DNA from 2 places in the Streptomyces sp. NPDC031479 genome. Region 2 is predicted to be linked to the other one. Evidence: predicted binding sites of a transcription regulator. Region 2 holds the regulator's gene; the other holds the start of a gene.
What was found. Region 2 encodes HrcA, which represses chaperone genes, less so after heat shock. Its sites were predicted from a motif close to TTNGCACTCNGNNNNNCNGAGTGCNAA; they were not measured.
Positions count from the first base shown of each region.

Region 1 (10,050 bases), on a different contig from region 2:
ACGCGACGTACGGCGGTGTCCGCGCGGCGCCGCCGACGGGGCGGCGGGCGCCTCCCCGCGGGGCCCGGGGCGCGTGCCGCCCCGTCCGCCGACGGCGGACGGGACCGCTCGGGACGGCCGGTCGGGGATCCCGCAGGTCAGCGGACGAGGCCCCAGCGGAAGCCGAGTGCCACGGCGTGCGCCCGGTCCGAGGCGCCGAGCTTCTTGAACAGCCTGCGGGCGTGGGTCTTGACCGTGTCCTCGGAGAGGAAGAGCTCGCGCCCGATCTCCGCGTTGGAACGGCCGTGGCTCATGCCCTCCAGCACCTGGATCTCGCGCGCGGTGAGCGTGGGCGCGGCGCCCATCTCGGCCGAGCGCAGCCGGCGCGGTGCCAGTCGCCAGGTCGGGTCGGCGAGGGCCTGGGTGACCGTGGCCCGCAGTTCGGCGCGCGAGGCGTCCTTGTGCAGGTACCCGCGGGCGCCGGCGGCGACCGCGAGGGCCACCCCGTCCAGGTCCTCGGCGACCGTCAGCATGATGATGCGGGCGCCCGGGTCGGCGGACAGGAGCCGGCGGACCGTCTCGACACCGCCCAGCCCCGGCATCCGTACATCCATCAGAATCAGGTCGGAGCGGTCGGCACCCCAGCGGCGGAGGACTTCCTCGCCGTTGGCAGCCGTCGTCACACGCTCGACGCCGGGCACGGTGGCAACCGCGCGACGGAGCGCCTCTCGGGCAAGCGGGGAGTCGTCGCAGACGAGGACGGAAGTCATGACCGCCCTCCGCAGCTGCTGATGCGCGTCACCTTGAGCCTCCAGGCTGGTACGTATCGTCACCTGTGCGATCGATGCCCTCGGACACCTGTCCGGGAACTTCTCGGTTCAACCGCACTCGCTCTCTCAACGATGGTCACTCGAAAGAGTTACGGGTCGGACGGACACCTTCGGCACTCTACGTGAGGAAGCGATCACGACGCCGGAGCCACGAGCGAGCTGTCCTCCATCTGGAGCTATGCCCTATTTGGCGGCTTTTCTTCCGTTTGGCATGTGTCTGAGGCTAGATTCCCAATGAGTCATATTTACATCTACTACGACAGTAGGTGTGGAGACATGGACCGTATCCGCCTCAGTACCGGCACCAAGAGGGACTACCCATGGCAGATTTCTCCCGCCTCCCCGGACCGAACGCCGACCTCTGGGACTGGCAGCTGCTGGCTGCCTGCCGCGGGGTCGACAGCTCCCTGTTCTTCCACCCGGAGGGCGAGCGGGGCGCGGCCAGGAGTGCGCGCGAGGCCTCCGCTAAAGAGGTCTGCATGAGATGCCCGGTGCGTTCGGAATGCGCCGCGCACGCACTGGCCGTCCGCGAGCCCTACGGGGTGTGGGGCGGCCTCACCGAGGACGAACGCGAGGAGCTGATGGGCCGCGCGCGGCACCGCCTGATCCCCGCGTCGAGCACGATCGGCCCCATCGCCCCCCACTGACCCCCGAGCGGCGGCAGCGACCCCCGAAGGAACGTTTCGCCTGACCTCCCGCCCTCCCCGGCGCCGCGCCGGACGGGGCGGGGGTCAGCGCGCGGCGGCCCGCACCAGTTCGCCCAGGGTCGCCGCCACCGCGGGTACGCGCGCCAGGTCGGGCAGCGTCAGCGCCACGACCTCCCGCTCCACCGCCGGCTCCACGGCCAGGGTGCTCACGCCCTTGGCCCGTACGGACTCCACCGCCAGCTCCGGCAGCACCGCGACCCCGAGCCCCGCCCCGACCAGCCCGACCACGGCGGGGTAGTCGTCGGTGGCGAAGTCGATGCGCGGGGTGAAGCCCGCGCCCTCGCACACCTCCACCAGATGGCGGCGGCAGCGCGGGCAGCCCGCGATCCAGGGCTCCTCGGCCAGTTCGGCCATGCCCACCCGCTCGGCGCCGGCCAGCCGGTGCCCGTCGGGAACCAGCCCGACGAGCCGGTCGGTGAGCAGCGGCGTGACCACCAGGTCCTCCCACTCGGCCGCCGCCCCCGCCGCCCCGCCCCCGTAGCGGAAGGCCAGGGCCAGGTCGCAGTCGCCCTCGCGCAGCATCTCCACCGACCGCGGCGGCTCCGCCTCGACCAGCGAGATGCGGGTGCCGGGGTGCGCGGCGCGCATCGCCGCGAGCGCGGTCGGCACCAGGGTGGAGCTCCCGCTCGGGAAGGAGACGAGCCGGACCCGCCCGGCGCGCAGCCCGGCAATGGCCGCGACCTCCTCCTCGGCCGCGGTCAGCCCGGCCAGGATCCCGGCCGCGTGGCGCACCAGGGCCTCGCCGGCCTGGGTCAGCCGCATCTCGCGGCCCGTGCGGATCAGCAGCGGGGTACCGGCCGACTGTTCGAGGGCCTTCATCTGCTGGGAGACGGCGGGCTGGGTGCAGCCGAGCTCACGGGCGGCGGCGGAGAAGGACCCGGTCCCGGCGACAGCGCGCAGGACCCGGAGATGGCGTGCCTCAATCACGGTTCGATCATAAGCCCGACTTTGACCGCGACGCCAATGCCCTCCCTGACCCTTTGAGCTCGGGGCCCCTTCCGGTGACACCGCGGAGCCGGAAGATCACGAGTGCGTACGCACCCGCCCGCGCAGGCGCTCAGGCCGGGCGGGGCGGCTAGGTTGCGCACATGACGACTGCGTTGATTACGGGATCCACGGCGGGCATCGGCGCCGCCTTCGCCCGCCGCCTGGCCACCCAGGGGCACAACCTCGTGCTGGTGGCCCGCGACACCAAGCGGCTGGCCGAGCAGGCCACCGAGCTGCACGACCGGCACGGCATCGAGGCGGAGGTGCTGACCGCCGACCTCTCCACGGAGCGGGGCATCGCGGCGGTCGAGACCCGCCTCGGGGACCGTACGCACCCCGTGGACCTGCTGGTCAACAACGCGGGCTTCGGCAACAAGGGCCGCTACCTCGACGTCTCGATGGCCGACGAGCTGGCCATGATCAAGGTGCACGTCGAGGCGGTGCTGCGGCTGACCTCGGCGGCGACCGGGTCGATGCGCTCGCGCGGGCGCGGCGGAGTGGTGAACGTGGCCTCGGTGGCGGCCTTCGTGCCGCGCGGCACCTACGGCGCGAGCAAGGCGTGGGTCGTGCAGTTCACCCAGGGGGCGGCACGGGACCTCGCGGGTTCCGGAGTGCGGCTGATGGCCCTGTGCCCCGGATTCGTGCGGACCGAGTTCCACCAGCGGGCGGGCATGGGGACGGACAACATCCCGGGCTGGCTGTGGCTCGACGCCGACAAGCTGGTGGCGGCGGCCCTGGCGGACCTGGCCCGCGGCAAGACCGTGTCGATCCCCGACCCGCGGTACAAGGCGCTGATGGGAGTGGTGAAGCTGACGCCGCGCGGGATCCTCGGCGGCGTGTCCTCCCGCACCGGGCGCAAGTACGGCCCCCAGTAACCGGTGTGACCCACAGGTAAGCCTGGCAAGTGGGTGAAATCTCCCTAAACTGGACGTGTCCCATCCACCACAGGAGGCGACGCGATGACATTCGTACAGGTGATCGATTACGAGACGAAGCGGTTCGACGAGATGAACGCGCTCATCGACCGCTATGCGGAACAGACCAGCGGCAGGCGCACGGTCACCCACACCATGATCGGCCGGGACCGCGACGCGCAGACGCACTACGTGGACCTCGTCGAATTCCCGTCCTACGAGGAGGCCATGAGGAACTCTCACCTCCCGGAGACCGACCGGATGTTCCAGGAGATGGTGGCCCTCTGCGAGGGAATGCCGAAGTTCATGAACCTCGACGTCGTCCGGGACGAGTACCTCAACAAGCTGGTCGCGAACCGGGTCTTCGACGAGATCGCCGTGAAGGGCAACTTCGACGTCATCGAGGAGTGCATCGCGGCCGACTACATCACGCACGACATGATGGACACGGAGGGCCGCGGCAACGGCCGGGACGGGATGCGGCAGACCATCGGCATGTGGCGGGACGCGTTCGACTTCACGTTCGACAAGACGCGCCAGCTCGCCGAAGGGGACTGCGTCACCACGCTGTGGAACTGGAAGGGCACCCACAAGGGCGAGTTCATGGGGGTCGCGCCGACCGGCAAGGAAGTCAGCATGTCGGGATGTATGACCTGCCGGATCGAGAACGGGCAGGTCGCGGAGGACTGGTGGTACTACGACGCCCCCGGTCTGATGCGGCAGCTGGGCATGATGCCCGGCTGACCGGATGCCCGGACGGCGCGGGAGGCGCCGACGGCAAGGAACGCAAGAGGCCCTGGTCACCCCCGCTGGGCAGCGGTGACCAGGGCCTTCTCACGCGTCAGGCGGCGTCAGCCTCAGTGGCTGTGGCCGTGACCGTGGCCGTGACCGGCGTCGGCCTCTTCCTCGGCCGGCTTCTCGACGACCAGGGTCTCGGTCGTGAGCAGCAGGGAGGCGATGGAAGCGGCGTTCTCCAGCGCGGAGCGGGTGACCTTGACCGGGTCGATGACGCCGGCCTTGACCAGGTCGCCGTACTCGCCGGTGGCGGCGTTGAAGCCCTGGCCCTTTTCGAGCTCGGCGACCTTGGAGGTGATGACGTAACCCTCCAGGCCGGCGTTCTCGGCGATCCAGCGCAGCGGCTCGACGGCGGCGCGGCGCACGACGGAGACGCCGGTGCCCTCGTCGCCGGTCAGGCCGAGGTTCCCGTCGAGGACCTTGACGGCGTGGACGAGCGCGGAGCCACCGCCGGAGACGATGCCCTCCTCGACCGCGGCGCGGGTCGCCGAGATGGCGTCCTCAAGGCGGTGCTTCTTCTCCTTGAGCTCCACCTCGGTGGCGGCGCCGACCTTGATGACGCAGACGCCGCCGGCGAGCTTCGCCAGGCGCTCCTGCAGCTTCTCGCGGTCCCAGTCGGAGTCCGTGGACTCGATCTCGGCCTTGATCTGGTTGACGCGGCCCGCGACGTCAGCGGCGTTGCCGCCACCGTCGACGATGGTCGTGTCGTCCTTGGAGATGGTCACGCGGCGCGCGGAGCCGAGGACGTCCAGACCGGCCTGGTCGAGCTTGAGGCCGACCTCCTCGGCGATGACGGTGGCACCGGTGAGGGTGGCCATGTCCTGCAGCATCGCCTTGCGGCGGTCGCCGAAGCCGGGGGCCTTGACCGCGACCGCGTTGAAGGTGCCGCGGATCTTGTTGACGACGAGGGTGGAGAGCGCCTCGCCCTCGACGTCCTCGGCGATGATCAGCAGCGGGCGGGAGCCGCCGGCCTGGATGACCTTCTCCAGCAGCGGCAGGAGGTCCTGGATCGAGGAGATCTTGCCCTGGTTGATCAGGATGTACGGGTCGTCGAGGACGGCCTCCATACGCTCCTGGTCGGTCACCATGTACGGGGAGAGGTAGCCCTTGTCGAAGGCCATGCCCTCGGTGAACTCCAGCTCCAGGCCGAAGGCGTTGGACTCCTCGACGGTGATGACACCGTCCTTGCCGACCTTGTCCATCGCCTCGGCGATGAGCTCGCCGACCTGCTGGTCCTGCGCGGAGAGCGCGGCCACGGCGGCGATGTCGGACTTGTCCTCGATCGGGCGGGCGGTCGCGAGGAGGTCCTCGGACACGGCCTTGACCGCGGCGTCGATGCCCTTCTTCAGGGCGGCCGGGGAGGCGCCGGCGGCGACGTTGCGCAGACCCTCGCGGACCAGCGCCTGGGCCAGCACGGTGGCGGTGGTGGTGCCGTCACCCGCGATGTCGTTGGTCTTGGTCGCCACCTCCTTCACGAGCTGGGCGCCCAGGTTCTCGTACGGGTCGTCCAGCTCGACCTCGCGGGCGATGGTGACACCGTCGTTGGTGATGGTGGGAGCGCCGAACTTCTTGTCGATGACGACGTTGCGGCCCTTGGGGCCGATCGTCACCTTGACCGTGTCGGCAAGCTTGTTGACACCGCGCTCGAGGGCGCGACGGGCGTCCTCGTCAAACTTAAGAATCTTCGGCATGGGAGCGGTCAGCCCTCTCGTTGCGATCCCCGGCCGCTCACCGCGACCGCCTGTCTAGAACGAACTACGCCCCTCGCCGCCCGGCATCAGCAGGGGTGACCAGGGGCGTAGCTCAAGGCAAAACTGGAGAAGCGAATTACTTCTCGACGATCGCGAGCACGTCGCGGGCCGAGAGGACGAGGTACTCCTCGCCGTTGTACTTCACTTCGGTGCCGCCGTACTTGGAGTACAGGACGACGTCGCCGACGGTGACGTCCAGCGGGAGACGCTGGCCGTCCTCGAAGCGGCCCGGGCCCACGGCAAGGACGACGCCCTCCTGGGGCTTCTCCTTCGCGGTGTCCGGGATGACCAGGCCAGAGGCCGTGGTCTGCTCGGCGTCGAGCGGCTGGACCACGATGCGGTCCTCAAGCGGCTTGATGGCAACCTTGGAGCTGGTGGTCGTCACGATCCGACCTCCCCCTTCGGAGATCCGGGGTTAACTGTCTGAGGTGGCGACCAGGTCGATCCGTCGTCGCGGGTGCCGGATCTGCCTGTCGCTGTGTTGGCACTCACCGGGGGCGAGTGCCAGACGCGAGACTATTCCGGCGATTAGCACTCGGTCAAGCGGAGTGCCAATCCAGCTCCCGCGGCGTCGTCATCCGGCCGCCCCTTGGCCGAGAATCCGAAGGCACGTGCGAGGTACCCGTGGGTACGCGTAGGTATCCGTACTCAGGCGGCGGCACCGGCCCGCGGACGAGACTGCCCCCCATGACGAGACCGACACACGGCGAACGCGCACGCACCGGATCCGACTGGGTCGCGGACATCGCGACCGCCCTGCTGCTGACCCTGCTGGAGGCCGCGGCCGTCGCCGTCGGCCTCTACGTGGCGGTCGTCGCCGCCTGGGACGCCCAGGGCACCGGGGGCGACGACCGGACGGTCCTGGTCCTGCTGCTGGGCGGACTCGTCCTGGCGGCCGTGACCGCCGGGGTCGTCTCCGGCCGCGCCTTCCGCCGCCGCGCGCCCGTCACCGGATGCGTCCAGGCACTGGTGTGCGCGGCCCTGCTCGTGGGCACCGCGGCCGTGGCCCACCAGTCCCGCGACCAGCTCCGGTCCGATCCGCCCGCGCCGGCGTCCCCGTACCGGGGCACGTACGGCCAGTGCTTCAGCGGCGGCGACGACCACGAGTGTCCGGGCGGTTGAGACGGCCGGTGTGTGAGAGTGGAAGCCGTGCGCATCCTCGTGGTCGAAGACGAAGAGAACCTGGCCGAATCCCTCCGCCAGGGCCTGTCCGCCGACGGCCACCGCGTGGACGTCGCCCACGACGGCCACCGCGGCCTGGAACTGGCCCTCACCGGCGGCCCGTACGACGCCGTGCTCCTGGACCTGATGCTCCCCGGTCTCGGCGGCGCCGAGATCTGCGCCCGGATGCGCGCCCACGGCGTCCCCACCCCCGTCCTGATGCTGACCGCCAAGGACGGCGAGCACGACGAGGCCGAGGGCCTCGACGCGGGCGCCGACGACTACCTCACCAAACCCTTCTCCTTCGTCGTGCTCGGCGCCCGGCTGCGCGCCCTCGCCCGCCGCGCCGCCGCCCCCGAACCCGCCGTGCTGCGCGCCGGCGACCTGGTCCTCGACCCGCAGGACCGCCGCTGCCGCCGCGGCACGCACGACATCGAACTCACCGCGCGCGAGCTCGGCGTCCTCGCCTGCCTGATGGAGCGCCCCGGCCGGGCCGTCGCCAAACAGGACATCCTCGACGAGGTCTGGGACGCCCCCCACGACATCGACCCGAACATCGTCGAGGTCTACGTCTCCTCCCTGCGCAAGAAGATCGACGCCCCCTTCGGCCGCCGCTCCATCCTCACCGTGCACGGCACCGGCTACCGGATGGCCCCCGACGGTGGTTAGCAGCGTCCGCGCGCGGGCCGCCCTGGCGGCCGCCCTCGCGATGGCCGCCGTCCTGGCCGGCGGCGGACTGTGGCTGTACACCCTCATGCGCGCCAACCTCCTCGACAACACCACCGGCCGCACCGAACTCGCCGCGCGCAAGGTCGCCGCCCAGCTCGACACCCGCACCCTGCCGCCCGGCGGGCGGCTGCCCGCGCCGGAGAGCGGCGTGGACCTGGTCCTCGTACGGGACGCGGCCGGGCGGACGGTCTCCACCAGCGGGGGCCCGCAGGACGTCCCCGGCCTCGCCGCCCTGCGCCCCGCACCGGGCCAGGACTCCCGCTCCGTCGTGCTCGGCCCCGCGCGCCCCGGCGCGGAACGGCGGGTGGCCGTCGTCGTCACCGCCCCCGGCACGGGCGGCGATCCGCACCCCCCTTACACCGTCTACGCGATGACGGTGCTCAGCGACGTCGACGACGCCACCCGCGCCATCGCCCTCGGACTGCTCGCCGGCGCGCCCCCGCTGATCGCCTTCGCGGCGGCCCTGGCGTGGTGGGTCACCGGGCAGGCGCTGCGGCCCGTCACCGCCATCCGTACGGAACTCGCCGCCGTCACCGCCAGCGAGCTCGACCGGCGCGTCCCCGACCCCGGCGGCGCCGACGAGATCGCCCGGCTGGCCCGGACCGTCAACGACACCCTCGACCGGCTGGAACGCTCCGACGCCCGCCAGCGCCAGTTCACCGCCGATGCCTCGCACGAGCTGCGCAACCCCCTGGCCGCCGTCCGCGCCCGGCTGGAAGTCGCCCTGGCCCGGCCGCGTCCCGACCGGGAGTCGGTGTCCGCCGCGCTGGCCGACACCGAACGGCTCCAGCGGATCGCCGCCGACCTGCTGCTGCTGGCCCGCCTCGACGGCGGACCCGCGCCGCGCTCCGAGCCCGTCGACCTCGCGCTGCTCGCCGCCGAGGACGCGGCCCGGCGGCCCGCGCCCCGGGTACCGCTGCGGCTGGCCGCGCCCGCGCCCGTACCGGCGTACGGGGATCCGGCGCGGCTGGAGCGGGCCCTGGCCAACCTGGTGGACAACGCCCTTCGGTACGCCCGCTCCGGGGTCCTGGTCCGGGCCGTCGCCGAGGACGACGGCTGGGCGGTGCTGGAGGTCACCGACGACGGTCCGGGCATCCCGGAGGCGGACCGGGACCGGGTCTTCGAGCGGTTCGTACGCCTCGACGCGGACCGGGGGCGGGCCGGCGGCGGGACCGGGCTGGGCCTGGCCATCGCCCGGGAGATCGCGCGGGCCCACGGGGGCGACGTACGCGCGCTGGCGGCCCGGGAGGGCGCCGCGGGCGCCCGGCTGGAGCTGCGGGTCCCGTCGGGGCCGCGGGGCGGCTGAAGGGGGCGAGGGGCGGCCGAAGGGGGCCAGGAGGGCGTGGCCACCGGACTCAGGATTCCTTCAGGGCCACTGGGCCAGGATCGGCTGGCATGAGTGCGCACCGCAGGAAGACCGCCCGCCGCCGCAGGCGCCCGCCACGGCGGATCGGCCGCAAGCTGCTCGTCGCGGGCTGCGCCCTGACGGTGTTGGCGGGCGGCACGGCCTGGTACCTCTACCGGGACCTCGCGTCGAGCATCGGCAGCTCCCGCGCCCTGGAGGGCGCCGAGAAGTCGGCGCACGGGGACCTGAACATCCTGCTCATCGGCCTGGACAGCCGCCGCGACCAGAATGGCGACGAGCTGCCCGAGGAGGTCCTCGACAAGCTGCACGCGGGCAATTCGGACATCGGCGGCTACAACGCCAACACCATGATCCTGCTGCACGTGCCGGGCGACGGCGGCAAGGCGAAGGCCTTCTCCATACCGCGCGACGACTTCGTGGACATCTCCGGCGTGCCCGGCCACGGGAAAGACAAGATCAAGAAGGCGTACGGGCTGGCGAAGGCGGCGAAGGAGGACCAGCTCTCCGCGCAGGGCGTGAACGACCGGCGACGGCTGGAACGGGAGGGGCGCGAGGCGGGGCGCAAGGCCCAGATCGACACGGTGCGCGCCTTCCTGGGCGTCCCGGTCGATCACTTCGCCGAGCTCAACCTGGCCGGTTTCTACCACCTGGCCGACGCGCTGGACGGCGTACCGGTGTGCCTGAGGAAGCCGGTGAAGGACAAGTACTCGGGCGCCGACTTCCCCGCGGGCCGCCAGACCCTCAACGGCGCCCAGTCCCTCGCCTTCGTACGGCAGCGGCACGGGCTGGAGATGGGCGACCTGGACCGGACGAAGCGGCAGCAGGCGTTCC
Region 1 is NZ_JBVIKC010000018.1:108,013-118,062, reverse strand. It holds gene ACZ5D2_RS21685 (response regulator transcription factor) at 138-749, opposite strand; gene ACZ5D2_RS21680 (WhiB family transcriptional regulator) at 1,130-1,456, shown strand; gene ACZ5D2_RS21675 (LysR family transcriptional regulator) at 1,541-2,443, opposite strand; gene ACZ5D2_RS21670 (SDR family NAD(P)-dependent oxidoreductase) at 2,605-3,378, shown strand; gene ACZ5D2_RS21665 (ester cyclase) at 3,463-4,161, shown strand; gene groL (chaperonin GroEL) at 4,275-5,903, opposite strand; gene groES (co-chaperone GroES) at 6,040-6,348, opposite strand; gene ACZ5D2_RS21650 (DUF6234 family protein) at 6,651-7,085, shown strand; gene ACZ5D2_RS21645 (response regulator transcription factor) at 7,113-7,793, shown strand; gene ACZ5D2_RS21640 (sensor histidine kinase) at 7,786-9,159, shown strand; gene ACZ5D2_RS21635 (LCP family protein) at 9,249-10,050, shown strand, end outside.
Region 1: groES (co-chaperone GroES) is a predicted target of HrcA. The motif match lies at 6,492-6,518, and genes of this name have one in related genera.

Region 2 (10,050 bases):
TCCGGGCAGACCAGGAAGGCCGTGCCGAGCTGCGCCGCCTCCGCGCCCGCCGCGAGCACCGCCGCGATCTGCGCCCCGCGCATCAGCCCGCCCGAGGCGGTGATCGGGAGGGCCACGGCCTCGCGGACCTGCGCCACCAGGGCGAGCAGGCCGACGCCCGCCGTGCCGTCGGTCTGCGGGTCGTCGCGGAAGGTGCCCTGGTGTCCGCCGGCCTCGACGCCCTGGACGCACAGGGCGTCGGCGCCCGCCTCCTGGGCGGTGCGGGCCTCGTCGGCGGAGGTCACGGTGACGACGGTGTGCGTGCCGACGGCGCGCAGGCGCCCGATCACGGTGGGCGCGGGGCAGCCGAAGGCGAAGGAGACCACCGGGACGGGGTCCTCCAGCAGGATCGCCAGCTTGGCCTCGTAGCCGTCGTCGCAGGTGCCGATGATGTCCTCTTCGGCGAGCGAGACCTCGTACCAGCTCGCCTCGCCGGCCAGCTGGCCGCGGTAGGCCTCGACGGCGGCCGGGTCGACGTACCCGGTCTGCGGCAGGAAGAGGTTCACTCCGAAGGGCCGTCGGGTGAGGCCGCGGAGCTGTTTAATCTCCTGGTACATGCCGTCGGCGGTCTTGTAGCCGCCGGCCAGGAAACCGAGCCCGCCGGCCTCGCACACGGCGGCGGCGAGCGGCGGGCAGGAGGCGCCGCCCGCCATGGGAGCCTGCACGATCGGGTACCGGGGGAGACCGTTCGGCGCGGAGGACATGGACTGCATCGTGCCACGTCCCGCGCACCGGACCGAATCACGGCAATTCGCCTGGCATAGTCCAGTTCCCTCCGGCCGCGAGGAAAGCGCGGAGCCCGGTCCGGGGCGTCCCCGGACCGGGCTCCTGCGTGCTGCCGCGGGCCGGTCAGCGGCCGTTGAACGCGTCCTTCAGGCGGCTGAAGAGCCCCTGCTGGCCGGGGGCGAACTGGCCCGTCGGGCGCTCCTCGCCACGCAGCTTCGCGAGCTGGCGCAGCAGGTCCTCCTGCTGGGGGTCCAGCTTGCCGGGGGTGGTGACCTCGACGTGGACGATCAGGTCGCCGCGCCCGCCGCCGCGCAGGTGCGTGACGCCCCGCCCGTGCAGCGGGATCGCCTGGCCGGACTGGGTGCCGGGCCGGATGTCGATCTCCTCCATGCCGTCCAGCGTCTCCAGCGGGCACTTGGTGCCCAGGGCCGCCGCCGTCATGGGGATGGTGACCGTGCAGTGCAGGTCGTCCCCGCGCCGCTGGAAGGTCGGGTGCGGCAGCTCGTGGATCTCCACGTACAGGTCGCCGGCGGGGCCGCCGCCGGGGCCGACCTCGCCCTCACCCGCGAGCTGGATCCGGGTGCCGTTCTCGACACCGGCGGGGATCTTGACCGTCAGGCTGCGGCGGGAGCGGACCCGGCCGTCGCCCGCGCACTCGGGGCACGGGGTCGGGACCACGGTGCCGAAGCCCTGGCACTGCGGGCAGGGACGCGAGGTCATGACCTGGCCCAGGAAGGACCGGGTGACCTGCGAGACCTCACCGCGGCCGCGGCACATGTCACAGGTCTGCGCGGAGGTGCCGGGGGCGGCGCCCTCGCCCGAGCAGGTGGTGCAGACGACGGCCGTGTCGACCTGGATGTCCTTGGTCGTGCCGAAGGCGGCCTCGTCCAGTTCCAGGTCCAGACGGATCATGGCGTCCTGGCCGCGGCGGGTCCGCGAGCGCGGGCCGCGCTGCTGGGACTGGCCGAAGAAGGCGTCCATGATGTCCGAGAAGTTGCCGAAGCCGCCCGCGCCGAAGCCGCCCGCGCCGCCGCCGCCCGAGGAGGACAGCGGGTCGCCGCCGAGGTCGTAGACCTGCTTCTTCTGCGGGTCCGAGAGGACCTCGTAGGCGGCGTTGATCTCCTTGAAGCGCTCTTGCGTCTTGGGATCGGGATTGACGTCCGGGTGCAGCTCGCGCGCGAGCCGCCGGAAGGCCTTCTTGATCTCATCCTGGGACGCGTCGCGGCGTACGCCGAGTACGGCGTAGTAGTCCGTGGCCACTTACGACTCCGCCAGGATCTGTCCGACGTAACGTGCCACTGCGCGTACCGCTCCCATCGTTCCGGGGTAGTCCATGCGGGTCGGTCCGACCACGCCGAGTTTGGCGACTGCTTCGCCGCCCGAACCGTAGCCGACGGACACGACCGACGTGGAGTTGAGTCCCTCGTAGGCGTTCTCGTGCCCGATCCGTACGGCCATCCCCGACTCCCCCGCCTCGCCCAGCAGCTTGAGGAGCACGACGTGCTCCTCGAGCGCTTCGAGCACCGGCCTGATCGTCAAGGGAAAATCATGTCCGAAGCGAGTGAGGTTGGCGGTGCCGCCGATCATCAGCCGCTCCTCCGCCTCCTCGGCCAGCGTTTCGAGAAGGGTCGCCAGGACGGCCTTGACGGTCGCCCTGTCGTCGATCTCGAACGACTCCGGAAGGTCCTGCACGAGCTGCGGCACGTCGGTGAACCGACGGCCGACGACCCGGCTGTTCAGCCGCGCCCGCAGGTCGGCGAGGGAGGTCTCACCGAAGGGCGTCTGGGTGTCGACGAGCCGCTGCTCGACCCGCCCGGTGTCCGTGATCAGTACGAGCATCAGCCGGGCCGGGGCCAGCGACAGCAGCTCGACGTGCCGGACGGTGGAGCGGGTCAGCGAGGGGTACTGGACGACGGCGACCTGCCGGGTGAGCTGCGCGAGCAGCCGCACCGTGCGGCCGACCACGTCGTCGAGGTCGACGGCGCCGTCGAGGAAGTTCTGGATGGCCCGCCGCTCGGGCGTCGACAGCGGCTTGACCCCCGCCAGCTTGTCGACGAAGAGGCGGTAGCCCTTGTCGGTGGGGATCCGGCCGGCGCTGGTGTGGGGCTGCGCGATGTAGCCCTCCTCCTCCAGCACGGCCATGTCGTTGCGCACGGTGGCGGGCGAGACGCCGAGGCGGTGGCGCTCGGTGAGGGCCTTGGAACCGACCGGCTCCTCCGTCCCGACGTAGTCCTGGACGATGGCGCGCAGCACTTCGAGCCTGCGTTCACTGAGCATCGCGCACACCTCCGGATGCGGTCGGTCGTCGGTCGGTCGTCGGTCGGTCGTGGGGTTCGCGGGCGGCGGGCCCGCCGCCGGCGGTCCGCCGGAGCTTCCCCCGGGCCCTGGTTGGCACTCCGAGCGCCCGAGTGCCAGAGATCCCCCGGTCAGTGTACGGCCGGGTAGTACACCGGGGGCAAGGGCGGCCCGCCAGGGTAGCGTCGCCCCATGGACGTACGTTGGGAAGAGGCGGGCTGGGAACGGCTGACCGGGCGGGCCGGCCGGCGGCGGCTCCCGGTGTGGGACTGCACGGTGGGACTGGTGGTGGGGGACGAGTCGGTGCTCCTGATCGACCCCGGATCCTGCGTGCGCGAGGGGGCCCTGGTGCGGGCCGAGGCGGAGCGGCTGACGGGCCGGCGCGTGACCCATATCGCATTCACACACGGACATTTCGACCACGTGCTGGGCGGCCCGGCCTTCGAGGGCGCCCGGTTCTACGGGGCGGTCGGCCTCGACCGGCTGCTGGCGACCCCCGGCGGCCGTGAGGAGCTGCGCGTGAGCGCGGTCAGCCAGGGCCTGGACGAGGCGGAGGCGGCCGAGGCGGCGGGCCTGCTGCGGGCGCCGGAGCACCTGGTGTCGGGCGAGTGGACGCTGGAGCTGGGCGGCGTACAGGTACTGCTGGCCAACGTCGGGCCCGCGCACTCGCAGCACGACCTGACGGTCCTGGTGCCGGGCGAGCGGGAGGTGGTGTTCTGCGGGGACCTGGTGGAGGAGTCGGGCGAGCCCCAGGCCGGCACGGACGCGGTGCCCGGGCAGTGGCCCGCCGCCCTGGACCGCCTGCTCGCGCTGGGCGGGGACGACGCGCTGTACGTGCCGGGTCACGGAGCGGTGGTCGGTGCCGGCTTCGTGCGTGCCCAACACGACACACTGGCGGACCTGTTCGGCGTGTCGCGGACCTGACGGCGGCGGTTCTCCTAGTGTCGGCCGGATGCGCGAGTACTCCCCCGACCTGACCCCGCAGTGGAAGCGTGCCAAGGCCGTGCCGGAGGTGGCCGCGGACCCCGATCTGGTGGTCGAGGTGGCGGGCACCGACTTCTGCGGTGCGGTGGTGGCGTGCGAGGCGGGCACGGTGACCCTGGAGGACCGTTTCGGCAAGCGCCGGGTCTTCCCCCTGGAGCCGCGCGGCTTCGTGCTGGACGGCGCCGTGGTGACCCTGACCCGCCCGTCGCGGGCACCCGCCGCGCCCGCCCGTACGGCCTCGGGCTCGCTGGCCCTCCCGGGGGCGCGGGCCCGGGTGGCGCGCGCCGGACGGATCTACGTGGAGGGCCGTCACGACGCCGAACTGGTGGAGCGGGTCTGGGGTGACGACCTGCGCATCGAGGGCGTGGTGGTGGAGTACCTGGAGGGCGTCGACGACCTCGCGGCCGTGGTGGAGGAGTTCGCCCCCGGGCCGGACGCCCGCCTCGGCGTCCTGGTGGACCACCTGGTGCCGGGGTCGAAGGAATCCCGGATCGCGGCATCGGTCACCTCCCCGGACGTGCTGGTGGTGGGTCACCCGTACGTGGACGTCTGGCAGGCGGTGAAGCCGTCCGCGCTGGGCATCCGGGCGTGGCCCGAGGTGCCGCGCGGCCAGGACTGGAAGACGGGCGTCTGCCGGGCCCTGGGCTGGCCGGAGAACACCGGGGCCGCCTGGCAGCACGTCCTGTCCCGCGTCACGTCCTACCGCGACCTGGAGCCGACCCTGCTGGGCCGGGTGGAGGAGCTGATCGACTTCGTCACGGCGCCCTGACCCGGTCTACGGCAGGGTGGCGAACTCCGTGGTGTCGAGCGTGACGCCGAGGACGTCGAGCGGGACCGGCTCACCGAACTTGCTGGTCCGCGCGCCCCGGTAGTCGGCTTCCTCTCCGGCACCGAAGGGCTCGGTGAGCACCACGCACGTGGCCTGGAAGGGGTCGATGATCAGATAGGCGGGAATGCCGCCGGCCGCGTAGATGGAGCGCTTCGTCACGTAGTCGCGCAGCTTGCTGGTCTTGGAAACGACCTCGACCACCATCGCCAGGGCGGCTGCGGGCAGGAGACGGCCCGACTCCGGCGCCGCCTCGCTCGGCAGGACGACGAGGTCCGGCTGCGGCTCCGACGATTCCCCCGGAATATCCACGTCCTGCGTCTGGAGCGGGTACCAGCGGTCCATGGGGATCTGCCGCTGCACGAACATGACGATCAGGTTGTGGACCACGTCCGGCCCCGCCATCATCACGATTTCACCCCTGAGGAGCTCGACCTTGACCCCCTCGGGAGCCTCGAAGCTCTCGAAGTACTCGGTCATCCGGCGATCGTCCACAGCGGTCATCTCCGTGCCCTCCACTTCTGCCGCCGGGCTTGCGGCAGAAGGCTACGAACAGGCTAGGCCGCACCTGCCCCGATCCGCAGCGATTCACTCCGTGGAGTGGTCAGTCCACCAGGTCCCGCACCACCGCGTCGGCCAGCAGCCGCCCGCGCAGGGTCAGCACCGCGCGCCCCGCACCGTACGGGGCCGGCTCCAGCAGCCCGTCCGCCAGCGCCTTCCCGGCGGCCGCCAGGCCGGCCGGGGCCAGCAGCGACAGCGGGACGCCGTCGACCAGCCGCAGCTCCAGCAGGATCCGCTCCACGCGCCGGTCCTCCGCGGACAGCAGCTCGCGCCCCGCGCCGGGGGAACGGCCCTCCGCGAGGGCCGCGGCGTAGGCACCGGGGTGCTTCACGTTCCACCAGCGCACCCCGCCGACGTGCGAATGGGCGCCCGGGCCCGCGCCCCACCAGTCGGCCCCGCGCCAGTACAGCTCGTTGTGCAGGCAGCGGCCGGCCTCGGTCGTGGCCCAGTTCGACACCTCGTACCAGGAGTACCCGGCCTCCGCCATGACGGAGTCCGCGATCAGGTACCGGTCGGCGTGGACGTCGTCGTCGGTCATCGGGACCTCGCCGCGGCGGATCCGGCGGGCCAGCTGCGTGCCCTCCTCGACGATCAGGGCGTAGGCGCTGACGTGGTCGGGCCCGGCGCCGATGGCCGCGGCCAGGGAGTCGCGCCAGTCCTGGTCCGTCTCCCCCGGCGTGCCGTAGATCAGGTCCAGGTTGACGTGCTCGAAGCCCGCCGCGCGGGCCTCCGCGACGCAGGCCTCGGGGCGGCCGGGGGTGTGGGTGCGGTCGAGCACCTTCAGGACGTGCTGCTTCGCGCTCTGCATGCCGAAGGAGATCCGGTTGAAGCCGCCCTCGCGGAGCTCCGCGAGGTACCGCGGGTCCACGGACTCCGGATTGGCCTCGGTGGTGACCTCGGCGTCCTCGGCCAGCCCGAACTCGTCGCGGATCGCCGCGAGCATCCGGACGAGGTCGCGGGCGGGCAGCAGCGTGGGCGTGCCGCCGCCGACGAAGACGGTCCGCACGGCCCGGGGGTCGTCCCCGAGCACCTTGCGGGCCAGGCGGACCTCGTCGATCAGGGTGTCGGCGTAGTTCTCCCGGGAGGCGAGCACCCCGCCGGTCCCCCGCAGCTCGGTGGCCGTGTAGGTGTTGAAGTCGCAGTACCCGCAGCGCGTGGCGCAGTACGGGACGTGCAGGTAGAACCCGAGCGGCCGGTCCCCGGCACCCGCCAGGGCGTGCGACGGCAGCGAGCCGTCTTCGGGCATGGGTTCACCGTCGGGCAGTGCGGAAGGCATGGGCCCATTGTCCCGCACTGCCCCAAGGTCGTTTCCCGCGTCGGGCCGGGCGCCGGTCAGGCCTCCCGGGAACCCGCGTACATCTCGTCGATGAGGTGCTTGAACTCACGCTCGACGACCGGGCGCTTCAGCTTGAGGCTGGGCGTCAGGTCGCCGTGCTCGACGTCCAGGTCGCGCGGGAGGATCCGGAACTTCTTGATCGTCTGCCAGCGCTGGAGGCCCTCGTTCAGGGTCTGGACGTAGGTCTCGATCAGGCGGTCGGTCTCCGGCGCGGCCAGGACCTGGGCGTACGACTTGCCCTCCAGGCCGTTCTCGGCGGCCCAGCCGAGGATCGCCGGCTCGTCGAGGGCGATCAGGGCCGAGCAGAAGTTCCGGTCGGCGCCGTGCACGACGATGGTCGACACGTACGGGCAGATCGCCTTGAAGTGGCCCTCGATCTCCGCCGGGGCGACGTACTTGCCGCCCGAGGTCTTGATCAGGTCCTTCTTGCGGTCGGTGATCCGCAGGTACCCGTCGGGGGACAGCTCGCCGATGTCGCCGGTGTGCAGCCAGCCGTCGCTCTCCAGCACCTCGGCGGTCTTGTCGGGCTGCCCGTGGTAGCCCTGCATGATGCCGGGGCCGCGCAGCAGGACCTCGCCGTCGTCGGCGATGCGGACCTCGGTGCCGGGCAGCGGCTTGCCGACGGTGCCGGTGCGGTAGGCCTCGCCGGGGTTGACGAAGGAGGCCGCGCTGGACTCCGTCAGGCCGTAGCCCTCCAGGATGTGGATGCCCGCGCCGGAGAAGAAGTAGCCGATCTCGGGGGCGAGGGCGGAGGCGCCGGAGACGGCGGCCCGCAGCTTGCCGCCGAAGGCCTCGCGGAGCTTGGAGTAGACGAGCGCGTCGGCGATCCTGTGCTTGGTGGCGAGGCCGAAGGGGGCGGTGGCCTGGCCCGTGCGGCGGAAGTTGTCCTGGGTGACCTTGGCGTACTCGCGGGCGACGCCGACCGACCACTGGAAGATCTTGTACTTGGCCCCGCCGCCGGCCCGCGCCTTGGCGGCCACGCCGTTGTAGACCTTCTCGAAGATGCGCGGGACGGCCGCCATGTACGTCGGCTGGACCACCGGCAGGTTCTCGATGATCTTGTCGATCCGGCCGTCGACCGCGGTGACGTGCCCGACCTCGATCTGCCCGGAGGTCAGCACCTTGCCGAAGACGTGCGCCAGCGGCAGCCACAGGTACTGGACGTCGTCCGAGTGGATCATGCCCGTGGCCACGGTGGCCTTGGCCATGTACGACCAGTTGTCGTGCGGCAGACGGACGCCCTTGGGGCGGCCGGTGGTGCCGGAGGTGTAGATGAGGGTGGCGAGCTGGTCGGCGGTGATGGCCGCGATCCGCTCCTTGACCGCCTCGGGGTGCTTGGCCAGGTGCTCGTTGCCGAGCGCCTCCAGGTCGGCGAGGGAGAGGACCCAGCCCTCGGGGTCGCCGTCGGCGCCGACGGCGTCGGCCGCGTCCAGGACCACCACGTGGGCGAGGTTCGGCAGGCCGGCGCGGCGCTCGCGGGCCTTCGCGAGCTGCTTGGCGTCCTCGGCGATCAGCACCCGGCTCTCGGAGTCCGCGAGGATGTACGAGGACTCCTCGGCGTTGGTGCTGGGGTAGATCGTGGTGACCGCGCCGCCCGCGCACATCACGCCGAGGTCGGACAGGATCCACTCGACCCGGGTGTTGGAGGCGAGCGCGACCCGCTCCTCCGGGCGCAGGCCCAGGGAGATCAGGCCCGCCGCGATGGCGAAGACCCGCTCGGCCGCCTGCCCCCAGCTCAGCGACTTCCAGTCGTCCGGACCGCCCTCGGGGCCGGCCGCGGGCACCGGGAAGCGGTAGGCCTCCGCGTTCGGTGTGGCGGCGACGCGGTCAAGGAAGAGGGCCGCCACGGTGGGCGGGCGGTTCTCGATCAAGGTCTGTGTGTCGCTCACGACATCCTCCGGACCGGTCCACGCGGCAGGGCGTGGGCGTGGGGGCGCTTTGGGACGGGCGGGTGGTGCTGGCACCTTTTTGAAACTGGCGAGTAACCATCGAGCAGTGATCAGCGTAGAGGCCGTGCGCCCGGCGCGTAAGAGCCTCCGAGCGGCCGCTTCATAACGAAAAGGGCCCCCATGCGTGCGCATGTGGGCCCATTCGTCCGACTTGGGGCGAGGGTGGTTCTTGACCCGCCCTTGGCGACCGCTTGACACGGCCGCCTCCGACCGCTGTCGGTTACCGGCCGGTTACTTCTTCTTGCCGCCGGACTCGTCGCTGGAGAGGACGGCGATGAAGGCCTCCTGCGGGACCTCCACGGAGCCGACCATCTTCATCCGCTTCTTGCCTTCCTTCTGCTTCTCCAGCAGCTTCCGCTTACGGGAGATGTCACCGCCGTAGCACTTGGCGAGGACGTCCTTGCGGATGGCGCGGATGGTCTCGCGGGCGATGACGCGCGAGCCGATGGCCGCCTGGATCGGCACCTCGAACGCCTGCCGCGGGATGAGCTCGCGCAGCTTGGCGACGAGGCGCACGCCGTAGGCGTAGGCGGCGTCCTTGTGCGTGACGGCGGAGAAGGCGTCGACCTTGTCGCCGTGGAGCAGGATGTCGACCTTGACCAGGCTGGAGGACTGCTCGCCGGTGGGCTCGTAGTCCAGCGAGGCGTAGCCGCGCGTCTTGGACTTCAGCTGGTCGAAGAAGTCGAAGACGATCTCCGCGAGGGGGAGGGTGTAGCGGATCTCGACCCGGTCCTCGGAGAGGTAGTCCATGCCGAGCAGGGTGCCGCGGCGGGTCTGGCAGAGCTCCATGATCGCGCCGATGAACTCGCTGGGCGCGAGGATCGTGGCCCGCACGACCGGCTCGAACACGTCCGAGATCTTGCCCTCGGGGAACTCGCTCGGGTTGGTGACGGTGACTTCCTTGCCGTCCTCCAGGACCACCCGGTAGACCACGTTGGGCGCGGTCGCGATCAGGTCGAGGCCGAACTCGCGCTCCAGGCGCTCGCGGACCACGTCCAGGTGGAGCAGGCCGAGGAAGCCGACGCGGAAGCCGAAGCCGAGGGCCGCCGAGGTCTCGGGCTCGTAGACGAGCGCGGCGTCGTTGAGCTGGAGCTTGTCCAGCGCCTCGCGCAGGTCCGGGTAGTCCGAGCCGTCGAGCGGGTAGAGGCCGGAGAAGACCATCGGCCGCGGGTCCTTGTAGCCGCCGAGGGCCTCGGTCGCGCCGTTGTGCAGGCTGGTGATGGTGTCACCGACCTTGGACTGACGGACGTCCTTCACGCCGGTGATGATGTAGCCCACCTCGCCGACGCCGAGGCCGTCGGAGGAGGTCATCTCCGGGGAGGAGACGCCGATCT
Region 2 is NZ_JBVIKC010000008.1:73,297-83,346, reverse strand. It holds gene ACZ5D2_RS11800 (nitronate monooxygenase) at 1-743, opposite strand, end outside; gene dnaJ (molecular chaperone DnaJ) at 889-2,025, opposite strand; gene hrcA (heat-inducible transcriptional repressor HrcA) at 2,026-3,042, opposite strand; gene ACZ5D2_RS11785 (MBL fold metallo-hydrolase) at 3,253-3,984, shown strand; gene ACZ5D2_RS11780 (DUF3097 domain-containing protein) at 4,013-4,813, shown strand; gene ACZ5D2_RS11775 (Uma2 family endonuclease) at 4,820-5,374, opposite strand; gene hemW (radical SAM family heme chaperone HemW) at 5,475-6,707, opposite strand; gene ACZ5D2_RS11765 (AMP-dependent synthetase/ligase) at 6,764-8,656, opposite strand; gene lepA (translation elongation factor 4) at 8,948-10,050, opposite strand, start outside.